DNA from 4 places in the Bacillus cereus group sp. MYBK79-1 genome. Region 1 is predicted to be linked to each of the others. Evidence: riboswitches for the same ligand, from Rfam matches in the RefSeq annotation. Region 1 holds a riboswitch; each other region holds the start of a gene.

Region 1 (3,187 bases):
TCAAAAAATAGTCCAATATATATCCGTTACTATATAAAATTATTTGTATAATAATAGGTGAGAACTATTTTCAAAAGGGAGGTGTATAGTTAATGAAGTTAGTTATTCCGAAGCAACACGGTGCATGGGCCATGCTCGTTATACCATTTCTATTAAGTGTCATTCTTGGGAAACCTACTATGTATCATATTCCATTGTTTTTAGCATGGTTCTTTATCTATTTAGCTACGTATCCGTTTCTTACGTACATAAAGCAAAGACGAAAAAAAGAGTATTTACATGCAGCAATTGTATATTTTAGCATCGCTTTTGTATTTGGGATGATTTCTCTATTATATGAATGGCGTATTCTTTTATTCGTAGCAGTAATGATTCCATTATTTATTGTAAATATGCATTACGCTCGTCAAAAAAATGAAAGAGCATTACTAAATGATATTAGTGCGATTATTGTTTTCTGTATTGGTGGTTTAGTTAGTTATTATTTTTCAATGAAACTCATAGATAAAACAGCACTATTTATTGCGCTTATATCATTTTTATATTTTTTAGGAAGTACGTTTTATGTGAAAACGATGATTCGTGAGAAAAATAATCCGAAATATCGTTTTATATCTTGGGGTTATCATATTCTGTTAACGATAATCGTGTTTGCTATCAATCCATGGTGCTCTCTTATCTTTATACCGAGTGTCATTCGAGCAATTATGCTGTATGGCAAAAAGATTTCTATTATAAAAGTAGGGGTTTTAGAAATTGCTAATTCTGTATATTTTTTAATTATAACGGTAATAATTATGAAGTATGCCATTTGAAAAAACTTCCCACCTTATGATGGGAAGTTTTTTCAATCTTGTTCTAAAATATGAACGGTGTAATCACAGCGTTGAATAGCTTGTTCGATCGCATAAAGTGATTGTTCAATACGTGCGCGATTAAAATCTTTTTCAACAGTTTGTAGTGCTTCTTCTAAACAATGTTTTGCTTCTTGTAATGATTGAAAAGAATCTTGTACATATCCGCGAGCATTTTGATGCATTTCATACTCCTCCTTAAATATTCATATATGTATAGTATGAACGGTAAAGAAGAAAATATTATTTGTTATATTTGTTTGACAATTAAAATGAAATTACGTATAGTAAGAATTAAGTGAATATTTTCTTATCCAGAGAGGTGGAGGGACTGGCCCGATGAAACCCAGCAACCGCGATGCAGGTGCTAATTCCAGCAGAACATATTTGTTCTGGGAGATAAGACGAAGATATATACGTAACTTCTTCTTATCGGAGAGGTTTTTTTGTTGCAAAAAAACCGATTACGAAAATTTATATTAAGAAGAAAGGGGTTGCGCATTACTGTGACACTCGAAAAATACGTAAAACTGCGTAGTACAGTTTATGAATATATGATAGAGCAAGATAAGCCAATATCATTGTTAGATATTCAAGAACATATCGTTTCGCATCATGAAGGAAAATTCACGAAAAAGATGTTACATCAATTTTATTTATCAAGACTATTAGATGAACTGAAACTGGATGGGAAAATTACATTAGCTGATGAATATCTCTATACTGAAAAAGGGGTATTGTATAAGGCGGGAAAAGGGAGCTAAGCTCTCTTTTTTTTGAAGTATGTAGAGTAAAAGACTGCTTAAGCAGCCTGATACAGGGAATGGTGTTGAGTGTGTAGTGTCAAAGATTGAATGTGCCTGAAAGAGGCACTTCATATCGGCTGCAAATGAAAAGAGACACCTCCGCCGAATAGGTGTCAGTCATTTTGTCATATAGACTTGCTATTTGACAGTTATTAGAATAACATGCAGGGTTTTGGAAGTCAAAAGGGAATTAAAGGAAGAGGTGCTGTTATGTACGCTTACTTATTAAAAGAGTTATATAGGTATATTCCGAAACACATTATTGATAGAGGTTATGAATATTATGAAGAAGGACATGTAGAAGATGTTGAAATACATAATAATAAAGTATTTGCGTTTGTGACTGGTAATGCAGGAAATTATGAAGTAGTGATAGAAATGGAGGATTTTTCGGAAAGTAGCTGCGAATGTCCATATGAAAACTATTGTAAACATATGGCGGCAGTTGTTTATGATATTCAAGGTGCTGGTGAAAGTACGGTGAAAGAGAAACTGAAAGATTTAGACAAGGAAGAGTTACTTACAGTATTAAACCGTTTATTACAAAGTTCGAAAAACGTGCAAATTGTAGAGAAGATGTTAAAGAAGGGGAAACTTTAACTTATAGAGGGAGTTGTTTTGTAGTGAATGTACTAATTGTATACGCTCATCCTAGTCCTTCCAGTTTTAATGCGGCGATTTTAAAACATGTGCAAAAAGGATTACAAGAAACTAATCATTCGGTTAAGGTACTTGATTTATATAAAGAACAATTTGATCCAGTCCTTGTATTTAATGAGGAGAAGAAAAGACGTGATTTAGTAAATGAAGAAGAGACAGATCGGTATAGAATGTTAGTGGAAGAGGCGGATATGCTTCTCTTTATATATCCAGTATGGTGGTGGGGGATGCCTGCAATTTTAAAAGGGTTTATTGATCGTATTTTTGTAGCTGGATTTGCTTATAAATATGAAGGTGCTCTGCCGAAAGGATTATTGAAGAGGAAAAAAGCATGGGTAATTAATACGTTAGACTCACCGTTATGGTACGTCGCACTATTATATCGATCAGCAGATTGGATTATGATGAAAAGAGGCGTGTTACGCTTTTGCGGCATTCGCAATATAAAACGATCTGTTTTTCAATCTGTGAAAACGAGTAAACGAGAGAAGCGGGAAAAGTGGTTATTACAAATAGAAGAAAAGGCTCGTACATTATGAATGAAATGGAACGTATTATAAAGTGTTGTCAGTATGATAACGAACTTTTTCGTACATATATTACATGCTTACTTCAATTGAAGAAATGTAGTGAAACGTTTCAACAAATTCAAATTCAATTAAGAAATGATTATTTAATAAGAGGAATTTGTGAAAGAGAAGTTGATGAGGTAGTAAGAGGAAGTAAAGAATACGAAACATATTTTCTTCCTAAAGCGTTACAGTGGAATTTCTTGAGGGAAAATCCACATTTAATTGAAAAAGTATGTGAAGATTTTTTTGCATTTGAGGCATTACATCTTACGGACATAGAATGGAAGATGATTGT
Region 2 (3,187 bases), on a different contig from region 1:
ATGTTTTTTCTAACATTGTAATGATGTGACGAGTAGCCATATGTTAACTCTCCTTTGTGTAAATGGGTAATACCATTCTATATTTAAAAAATTCTTACTATATATTAGTATACAATATATGGAATGCATCTACCTGCTTTTTAAGCTGCATTTACAAAATCTTTTTTATTTGTTTACAAAAATAAAGTAAGATACAGTATATAGGAAAAAATAATAAAGGAATGAACGCGTTGTATATAACAGTAGAAGAAGCTGCGGATTATTTGAATTTACCAAAGTCGTATATTGAAGAACTAATTCAGCAAAAGAAAGTTCGCGCAATATTTGATGGAGAGCAATATTTATTAAATAAAGAACAATTCAATACACATTTAGAACAAATGGAGAAATATAAGCAATTAGTGGAAGAAATATTAAACGAACCAATTCCAGAAGATATGGATGTTAAAGACGAAGATTAAACGATGGGAAATCCTTTTATATGTTGTACAACTAATGGAAAGTTATGCAGTAAAATATAGAGTACGATTTCATTTGCAAGTAGATGGAAATAGGAACGAAAGTAGAGATTTTTTACCGACAGTATAATGGGCTAGAAGAAAATATTTTTCAGAAAAGTGTTCTTGTTGTGTAAATATAAACATTTTATAAAATGTTTCAAGAAGGGTTTTTTTTATAAAATACTTCGTTTATAATGGAGGAAAATATCGACATGAGATTTGTTATTCATGTAACGGTTCGGTAGTGTTAGAAAAAGAAGGGGTGCACACGCATCCTTTTTTCTATGCAGATATTATAAAAGAGGTGGTATTGATGGAATTAACATTAAATTCGACTGTATGTTTACACACGATTCAATTTAGAAAAGAGCAAAAGAATTATATTGTAAAAGATACAATTACAGGAGAAAAATATGAAATGCCGCCACTTTGGATTGATGCATTGGCAATGATGCGTGACGGTTTTTTATTGGGGGAAATTGAGGAGAAATTAAAAGAAGAGTATCCTGACGAAGAAATAAATATGTTAGCATTTACGAGGCAACTGTTAGAGCTAGAGCTTGTCGAAATGGTAGATGGGGAAGAAATAGCTTGTACAAAGAAGAAAGAGAAAGATTATTTAGCTTGGTTACGTCCTCGTGTTGAGCAATTCTTTCTTAATTTAAATAAAAAAAATAGAAGCAAAGGTCAATGATGATCTTTGCTTTTTTGTATAGCTTGTTTAAAAAATTACAGCGAATGCTCTTGCGAAAGCACCGTCGCTATCTTTAATTTTTAAAGGTGCCGCTGAAAAAAAGAAACGCTTCGTGTGTATGGCATCTAAGTTTGTTAAATTTTCGATTAAATAAATATTATTCCCAAGTAGTATGTGATGAATCGGTGATGTTACTGTCGTTACCTCATCAGGAGAGATGAAATCTAAACCGACTGATTTTACTTTTAAGTGAACTAGTTCTTCAGCTAATTCTTCAGAAAGATAAAATGCTTCTTTCTCATACGCCTCTGTATTCCATTTAGTAGATAGATTGGAATGGAAAATGACAATATCACCTTCTTTTATGTCAGCATTGTGCAATACTTCTTTAGGTAACTTTCGTTCTTGAATATGAGTTACATCGATAAGAACAGCTTCACCTACAAATTGATCTAGGGGTAATTGATCAATAGTCGTTGCGCCTGAAATGAAATGGGCAGGAGCATCGCAATGCGTACCAACATGAACGACAGAATGAAAATCTGTAACTTGATAACCTGTTTCTTTAACACTTGTAATGGCTTCTAAATTGATTTTTGGTGTGCCAGGAAATTGAGACATATTGTTTTCAAATGTTTGTGATAGGTCAATTACTTTCACTTTAAATACCTCCAATATATGTTTTGAAATATAAAAAACTCACCTTTCATAATCAAGACAGATGAGTTTTGCACACAATAGTTACGTTTTATCTTTCAAAATGCAGTGCATTTTGCAGGAATTAGCACCTATTCAGTTTATATAAACTGAGGTTGCTGGGCTTCAAAGGGCCGGTCCCTCTGCCTCTCTTGATAAAGATATATTAAGTTTTGGATTCTGAATATTCATTACAATTAAATTGTAATTCATTTCCTTTTTTTGTGCAATAACAAATAGGTATTCACCCAAATAAAGCTACTCGCATATTGTAGCTTATGTAAATAGAATGCTGCGAAGGAGTGAGTGCAGTGACAGGGAATGTACTGAATTATTATGCTGGTGGAAATACAGCTAGAGGGTTTCATAATTTATACGAAGAGAACTTAAAAGGACTCAACAGATTATTTATTTTAAAAGGGGGCCCTGGAACCGGGAAATCTTCTTTAATCAAGTCAATAGGTCGTGAGTGGGTTGAAAAAGGATATGATATTGAATTTTTACACTGTTCTTCTGATAATAAATCGGTTGATGGTGTCATTATCCCGAAGTTAAAAGTAGGAATTGTTGATGGAACATCACCGCATGTTATTGAGCCGAAAATGCCAGGAGTTGTCGAGGAGTATATCAATTTAGGAGTTGCCTGGGACTCAGATAAATTAAGAAAGCAGAAGGTGGAAATTGAACGATTTGTTTCAGAAGCAAGCAAAGCTTTTCAAGCGGCTTACGCTCGTTTCCATGAGGCGCTGATTATACATGATGAGTGGGAGAAAATATATATTAGTAATATTGATTTTAATAAAGCGAATGAACTAACCAATCAGCTAATTCAGAAGTTATTTACAGATAAAGGCGGGAAACAATCGCTTGTGAAACATCGGTTTTTAGGAGCAGCTACACCGAAAGGAGCAGTTGATTTTGTTCCGAATTTAACAGAAGGATTACCACATCGTTATTTTATAAAAGGACGCCCAGGCTCTGGGAAATCAACAATGCTCAAAAAATTAGCTAAGGCAGCAGAAGAAAAAGGATTTGAAGTTGAAGTATATCATTGTGGATTTGATCCAAATAGTCTTGATATGGTTATCGTAAGAGAATTAGGGTTTGCAATTTTTGATAGCACTGCGCCACATGAATATTTTCCGAGCCGCGAAGGTGATGAGATTATAGATATGTATGCCCTGATCGTGACACCAGGGACAGATGAGAAGTACGAGGCGGAGATTCGCGACGTCTCCATTCAATATAAAGCAAAAATGAATGAGGCGATGTCTTTCTTAGCGAAAGCAAAATCAGT
Region 3 (3,187 bases), on a different contig from region 1:
TAATCATTTTAATGAGCTCAATAGAGGACAAATCATATACAGAAGTGGCACCTGGAAAATCACCGACGCGTGCTGGATCACCAGTTAAAGCTAACACTTCTTCCATACCTAACGCTGATAAGCCTAGTAAATGAGATTGTAGTCCGATGACGTTATGGTCTCTACACGTTAAATGCGTCAATACTGGAATATCATGCTTCGTTAATAATGCCCCCATTGCCATATTCGAGATGCGAGGCGATGCTAATGAATTATCTGCTAGAGTAATAGCATCTGCCCCAACTCTTTTCAATACTCTTGCGCCTTCAAAAAATCGCTGCGTATCTAACGTTTTCGGTGGATCTAATTCCACTACTACTGTCGTTTGTTTTTTTGCTTTCTCTGCTAATGTGACATGAGCTTTCGAACGTTTCTCGTGTGTATGAACTACTTTCGGTCTTTGAACCGTATCCTTTTCTATTACAGGCGTAATATTTGCAATTGCACGTTTCATACTTTCAATATGTTCTGGAGTCGTGCCACAACAACCACCTAATAACCGAATACCTTGCTCAATAAACTTCGGCGTCATCGCTTCGAAATAAGCTGGACTTCCCTCATATACGTAACGTCCCTCCACATAATTAGGGAGACCTGCATTTGGATATGCTGACAAGTAGCCATTTTGCGGAATCGATATCATTTTAAAAGCTTCCGTCATATGAAGTGGTCCTAGTTGGCAGTTCAATCCAACGACATTTGCACCATAATCTAAAAGCTGTTTTAATATTTCATTTACATCATTTCCATTTTGAGTCGTACCTGCCTCATGTAACGCTAATTGAGCTACAATTGGAATATTCGTTTGTTTTCGTAACACCTGAACAGCATGAAGTAATTCAAACTCATCATAGAAAGTCTCTAATAACAGTCCATCAACCTGTTCTTCTAGTAATGCACTTGCCTGCTCAAGTAGCATAAATTCTCTTTCTATATCAGTCGTTGTAACAGCTCCGATATGTTTCATACCGCCAATTGTTCCTAAAATTGCATTTCTATCTGTAACAGATGCTTTCGCCAATTTTACCGCCGCTCTATTAATTTCAGTAACTTGATTTTCTAAACCATACATACGTAATTTTGCTTCATTTGCTCCGTACGTATTTGTTTGAATCACATCTGCCCCAGCAGCTACATATTGCTTATGAATCGATATAATTAAATCTGGATCAGATATGTTCAATTCTTCAAAACTACTTTGCAAACCATGTGAATGTAATAACGTCCCAACCGCACCATCACCTATTACAATTCCTTTTGATAATAAATCTAGTAATTTCACAATTCTCCCTCATTTCTATCAATATAAAAACCCCCTCTTCACTTTGAAGAGGGGGACATAATCGTTCCTCCTCTTATTATGCAAAACAATCGTTTTGCAGGTATTAGCACCGTTTCAAACATTTCGTTTGAAGGTTGCCGGGTTTCACAGGGCCTTTCCCTCCACCGCTCTCAATAAGAGTTTGTCTTTATTATTTTATTTATGTAGCTAAAAGGAAATGCGTTCCCCTTTTAACAATGTTTGTTAATTTTTTAATAAATTTAGCACGCACAAATGCAAAAGTCAATGACACTTGCGGAAAAATAAAAATTATTTAAAATAAAGTTGCAATTCAATTATCTTTTGTTGTAAAGTTAAAAACATAATAAAATTTCATACGAACATTCTTATCTAGAGAGGTAGAGGGACTGGCCCTATGACGCCTCAGCAACCATTAACATTTGTTAATAAGGTGCTAATTCCAGCAAATTGTGAAAGATTTGACAGATGAGAAGAAGACTCTATTCAAATCGAAAGCCTTCTTCTTAGAAGGCTTTTTTTATTTTACCCCGCTATTTGAGGGCAGTAAGATTCCCAACTCAAAATTCAGCTAGAACAAAGAAGTTAGGTGGGAATCATCTGCCCGTAAAAGCCCGATTGGTGAGGGCTGATAATCAGTGGGGATGAATCCCTCACTGATTAAAGTTTCACTTTACATTCACTTAATTGTTAATTTAAAAAGGAGGAATTTTTATATGTCAACTATTGAAACAAAACTAGCACAAATCGGAAACCGGAGCGAAACTACAACAGGAACTGTTAATCCGCCTGTTTATTTTTCAACTGCTTATCGTCACGAAGGAATTGGTAAGTCTACTGGATTTGACTATTCACGAACTGGAAATCCAACTCGCGGCCTGTTAGAACAGGCAATCGCAGATTTAGAATACGGTGAACAAGGTTATGCCTGTAGTTCAGGGATGGCAGCTGTTTTCCTCGTCCTTTCCCTATTCCGTTCCGGAGACGAACTTATTGTATCTGAAGATTTATACGGAGGCACTTATCGATTATTTTCTGAGCAAGAAAAAAAGTGGAATGTTCGATGTAGATACGTAAATACACAATCTATTAAACAAATTGAGAAAGCTATCACAACTGAAACGAAAGCTATTTTCATAGAAACCCCAACTAATCCATTAATGCAAGTTACTGATATTGCCGCTGTCGCAACTGTAGCGAAAAGACACGGACTACTTCTTATTGTAGACAACACATTCTATACGCCTTATATACAGCAGCCATTAACAGAAGGTGCCGACATTGTACTTCATAGCGCAACGAAATATTTAGGGGGACATAACGATGTACTAAGCGGTCTTGTCGTTGCAAAAGGAAAGGAACTTTGTGAGGAAATCGCTCATTACCATAATGCCTCTGGTGCAGTCTTAAGCCCATTTGACTCATGGCTATTAATTCGTGGTATGAAAACGTTAGCGCTTCGTATGAGACAACATGAAGAAAATGCAAAAGCAGTTGTCGCTTATTTAAATGATGAAGACGGGGTGACAGATGTATTTTATCCTGGAAGAGGCGGCATGATCTCATTTCGTCTGAAAGATGAAACGTGGATTAATCCATTCTTACAATCTTTATCCTTAATTACATTCGCTGAAAGTCTTGGTGGTGTTGAAAGTTTAATGACCTATCCAGCAACGCAAACGCACGCTGATATTCCTGAAGAAATCAGAACGGCAAACGGTGTATGCAATCGTCTTCTTCGATTTTCCGTTGGCATTGAAAATAGTAACGATTTAATTCAAGACTTAAAGCAAGCCATTAAACTTGTAAAAGAAGGTGTAAGAATATGAGTTATTCTATTGATACACT
Region 4 (3,187 bases), on a different contig from region 1:
CTTCTATACCAACCGATAAACGAATTAAATCTGATGTAACGCCAGCTAAATGCTGGTCTTCAGCACTTAATTGTCTATGCGTTGTGCTAGCAGGATGTATAACGCAAGTTCGTGCATCAGCTACATGCGTTACGAGGGTTGCTAGTTTTACATTTGCGATAAATTCTTTCGCTGCTTCTAATCCTCCCTTAATGCCGAATGTTAAAACTCCACTAGCACCTTTTTTCAAATACTTTTGTGCTAACGAATAATTTTCATTACTATCTAATCCCGGATAATTCACCCATTCAATACGTTCATGGTTAGCAAGCCACTTAGCAACTGCGAGAGCATTTTCACTATGACGCTCCATTCGTAAATGCAGTGTTTCTAAGCCGATATTGCTAATATATGCATTGAATGGGCTCATACAGTTTCCGTAGTCTCTTAATAATTGAACACGTGCCTTCACAATATAAGCTGCTGCACCAAAATTTTGAACGTAACTTACGCCGTGATAACTTGGATCCGGTTCAACAAGTTCAGGATATTTCCCATTTGTCCAATCGAAGTTCCCTCCGTCAATAACAATGCCGCCCAAAGAGCTTGCATGACCATCAATATATTTCGTCGTAGAATGAACGATAATATTTGCTCCGTGTTCAAATGCTTGGCATAAATAAGGAGTTGCTAATGTATTATCCACGACAAAAGGTACTTCTAGCTCTTTCGCTGCATCTGAAAACTCTTTGAAATTTAAAACGTTCATCGCTGGATTTCCTAGCGATTCTGCATAAACGAGTTTCGTCTTATCATTAGCAAGGGCCACAATTTCATCAGCAGTTAAATTCGGATTAAAGAACGTAACATCGATACCAAGCTTACGCAAACTCACTCCAAATAAATTAAACGTCCCACCGTAAACTGTGGAAGAACAAAGCAAGTGGTCTCCGCTACTACAAATATTTAAAACGGCAAGCATAATAGCAGCCTGCCCAGAAGCCGTTGCAACAGCTCCTACACCACCTTCTAAATCCGCTAACTTTTGCTCAAATGCAGCTAAAGTAGGATTTCCAATACGCGTATATATATATCCTTCTGCCTCTAAATTAAATAGCGCTGCTAAATCATCCGAAGTATCGTATTTATACGTTGTACTTTGATAAAGTGGCAAAACACGCGGTTCACCATTCTTTGGTGTATAACCACCTTGCACACAAATTGTTCCTTTTCCCCATGATTCTCCCATCTCTCATTCTCCTTTCTTTTATACAAAATAAAGTGAAACTTTAATCAGTGGGGGTTTTCTTCATCCCCCACTGATTATTAGTTGAACCAATCGGACTTTTATGGGCAGTTGATCCCCCACCTAATTTCTTTGCTTTCGCTGAATTTTGAGGTGGGGGTCTTACTGCCCATTAAAGCGGGATAAAAAAACTGCTCCTTTCCTGAAAACAAGAAAGGAGCAGTTTGAAAACACGCTCTAAAGGCTCTTTCTTATCTCTCAGGGTTTATTACCTGCAGGATTTGGCACAATTCCGTTATACGGCTGTTGCCAAGGTTTCGTCGGGCCTGTCCCTCCACCTTTTCTTGATAAGACTATGCAATTACCGTTGATTTTATAGCAATAATTTCCTAATGTCAATCCGTTTTTCTGAATGTTCTAAAATAAATGTCAGCAGTTCTATATAAAGCAACAAAAGAAGTATATTCCATATTTATTCAAAAAAGACCTTTAAAAAATCCCAATCAATATATAGAATTAAATAAGTGGTTTAATTTATAAGCCCCAAACCCTAATGAAATCCCAATATATATGTTGAATAAGCCAACCTCACACAAAGATACTATATTATATTCCATTCATTTCACACTAGCATGTGTAACCCTTTCTCTATTACAACTTACATAACGGAGGTATAACATGACAGATAAAAAGGACATGCACTATATACTCGCTCTATATGGCATTCTTTTAGGCTCTATAGTAGGGGCTACGGTTTGGTTATTTTTAGTTACGATCAATATCGGAATCCACTTTATTTGGGGATACTTACCTAACGTTTTCTCTTCTCCCCCTTATTACACTCTTTGTGTAACAATAATCGGCGGTATTTTTGTTGGTTTATCACAAAAATACTTCGGTACATATCCACGTCTTATGCCAGAAGTAATGGGTGAATATAAAAAAACTGGTAGAATTGAATACCGTTTTGTACATCAGGCTACTTTAACTGCGCTTATTGTTTTAATATTTGGAGCTAGCCTAGGTCCAGAGGCCGCACTTGTCGGGATTATCGGCGGACTTTGTACATGGGTAGGGGATCGCTTTAAATTCGCTTTAAAGGGAATGAGTGAACTAACAGAAGTTGGAATTGGAGCTACTTTAAGTGTCATTTTTAACGCTCCATTATTCGGTTACTTAGCTCCAACTGAAAATGAGGAAGAAGAAATTGCCGGGTTTTCTAAAGGAAAAAAAGCAATTGTATATGTAACTACTACTTTTGCTGGATTTTCCGTTTATTTATTGCTTAGTAAACTCGATAATCGTGGGTCCTTTATTGTTGATTTTGGGGAAGGATCTCTTTCAATCAATGAATGGATTGCCTTTCTTCCACTTGCTTGCATCGGTGCTATCGTTGGTTTCCTATATTTCAAAGTAGAATTTACATTAGAGAAAATTATCCATCCTTTCCGTGAATACAAACTAACACTCGGAATTATAGGTGGGGTTTTATTAGGGATTGCGGGAACTTTTCTCCCATACACATTATTTTCAGGGGAACATCAATTAAAAGATTTAGTCGTTGAATGGAGTCATTTATCTTTTTGGATATTACTTCTTTCAGGAATTTTAAAATTATGCATTACTGCCGTTTGTTTAAATACAGGTTGGCGTGGTGGACATATTTTTCCCATTATATTTTCTGGGTCAAGTATCGGATACGCGATAGCCTCCATTCTTCCTATAGACCCAATCGCGTCTGTAGCCATTGTTACGACAGCGATTTCGAGCTATGCGCTAAGAAAACCAATAGCTATAACATTACTATTACTTATGTTTTTCCCGCTTAATTTACTATTACCAATGCTCGGTGCAGCAGCTATTGGTAATGCATTTCCACTTCCTAAGCGTAACGAAACTACAAATTAATAAAAAACAGCATTAACATAGACGTTAATGCTGTTTCTTTGAGTGACGATTATA

What was found. A riboswitch is a leader RNA that binds a small molecule or an ion and turns the genes downstream of it on or off. The one in region 1 is predicted to bind S-adenosylmethionine.
Positions count from the first base shown of each region.
Region 2: it holds a riboswitch for S-adenosylmethionine, as region 1 does, so the genes downstream of both, ACTFOB_RS18485 (cyclase family protein) here and ACTFOB_RS21840 (hypothetical protein) in region 1, are expected to answer to the same signal.
Region 3: it holds a riboswitch for S-adenosylmethionine, as region 1 does, so the genes downstream of both, ACTFOB_RS16995 (bifunctional homocysteine S-methyltransferase/methylenetetrahydrofolate reductase) here and ACTFOB_RS21840 (hypothetical protein) in region 1, are expected to answer to the same signal.
Region 4: it holds a riboswitch for S-adenosylmethionine, as region 1 does, so the genes downstream of both, ACTFOB_RS19320 (bifunctional O-acetylhomoserine aminocarboxypropyltransferase/cysteine synthase) here and ACTFOB_RS21840 (hypothetical protein) in region 1, are expected to answer to the same signal.

Region 1 covers NZ_JBQAEO010000017.1:58,506-61,692, forward strand. Annotated here, with positions in the region: gene ACTFOB_RS21830 (YwiC-like family protein) at 93-815, shown strand; gene ACTFOB_RS21835 (hypothetical protein) at 848-1,039, opposite strand; SAM riboswitch class I at 1,162-1,260, shown strand; gene ACTFOB_RS21840 (hypothetical protein) at 1,301-1,618, shown strand; gene ACTFOB_RS21845 (SWIM zinc finger family protein) at 1,871-2,260, shown strand; gene ACTFOB_RS21850 (NAD(P)H-dependent oxidoreductase) at 2,284-2,859, shown strand; gene ACTFOB_RS21855 (group-specific protein) at 2,856-3,187, shown strand, end outside.
Region 2 covers NZ_JBQAEO010000012.1:11,525-14,711, forward strand. Annotated here, with positions in the region: gene ACTFOB_RS18470 (hypothetical protein) at 1-40, opposite strand, end outside; gene ACTFOB_RS18475 (helix-turn-helix domain-containing protein) at 222-461, shown strand; gene ACTFOB_RS18480 (hypothetical protein) at 814-1,194, shown strand; gene ACTFOB_RS18485 (cyclase family protein) at 1,222-1,854, opposite strand; SAM riboswitch class I at 1,940-2,052, opposite strand; gene ACTFOB_RS18490 (PRK06851 family protein) at 2,202-3,187, shown strand, end outside.
Region 3 covers NZ_JBQAEO010000010.1:95,940-99,126, reverse strand. Annotated here, with positions in the region: gene ACTFOB_RS16995 (bifunctional homocysteine S-methyltransferase/methylenetetrahydrofolate reductase) at 1-1,321, opposite strand, end outside; SAM riboswitch class I at 1,392-1,501, opposite strand; SAM riboswitch class I at 1,705-1,814, shown strand; gene metI (cystathionine gamma-synthase/O-acetylhomoserine thiolyase) at 2,056-3,168, shown strand; gene metC (cystathionine beta-lyase) at 3,165-3,187, shown strand, end outside.
Region 4 covers NZ_JBQAEO010000013.1:42,595-45,781, forward strand. Annotated here, with positions in the region: gene ACTFOB_RS19320 (bifunctional O-acetylhomoserine aminocarboxypropyltransferase/cysteine synthase) at 1-1,228, opposite strand, end outside; SAM riboswitch class I at 1,474-1,579, opposite strand; gene ACTFOB_RS19325 (chloride channel protein) at 1,904-3,133, shown strand.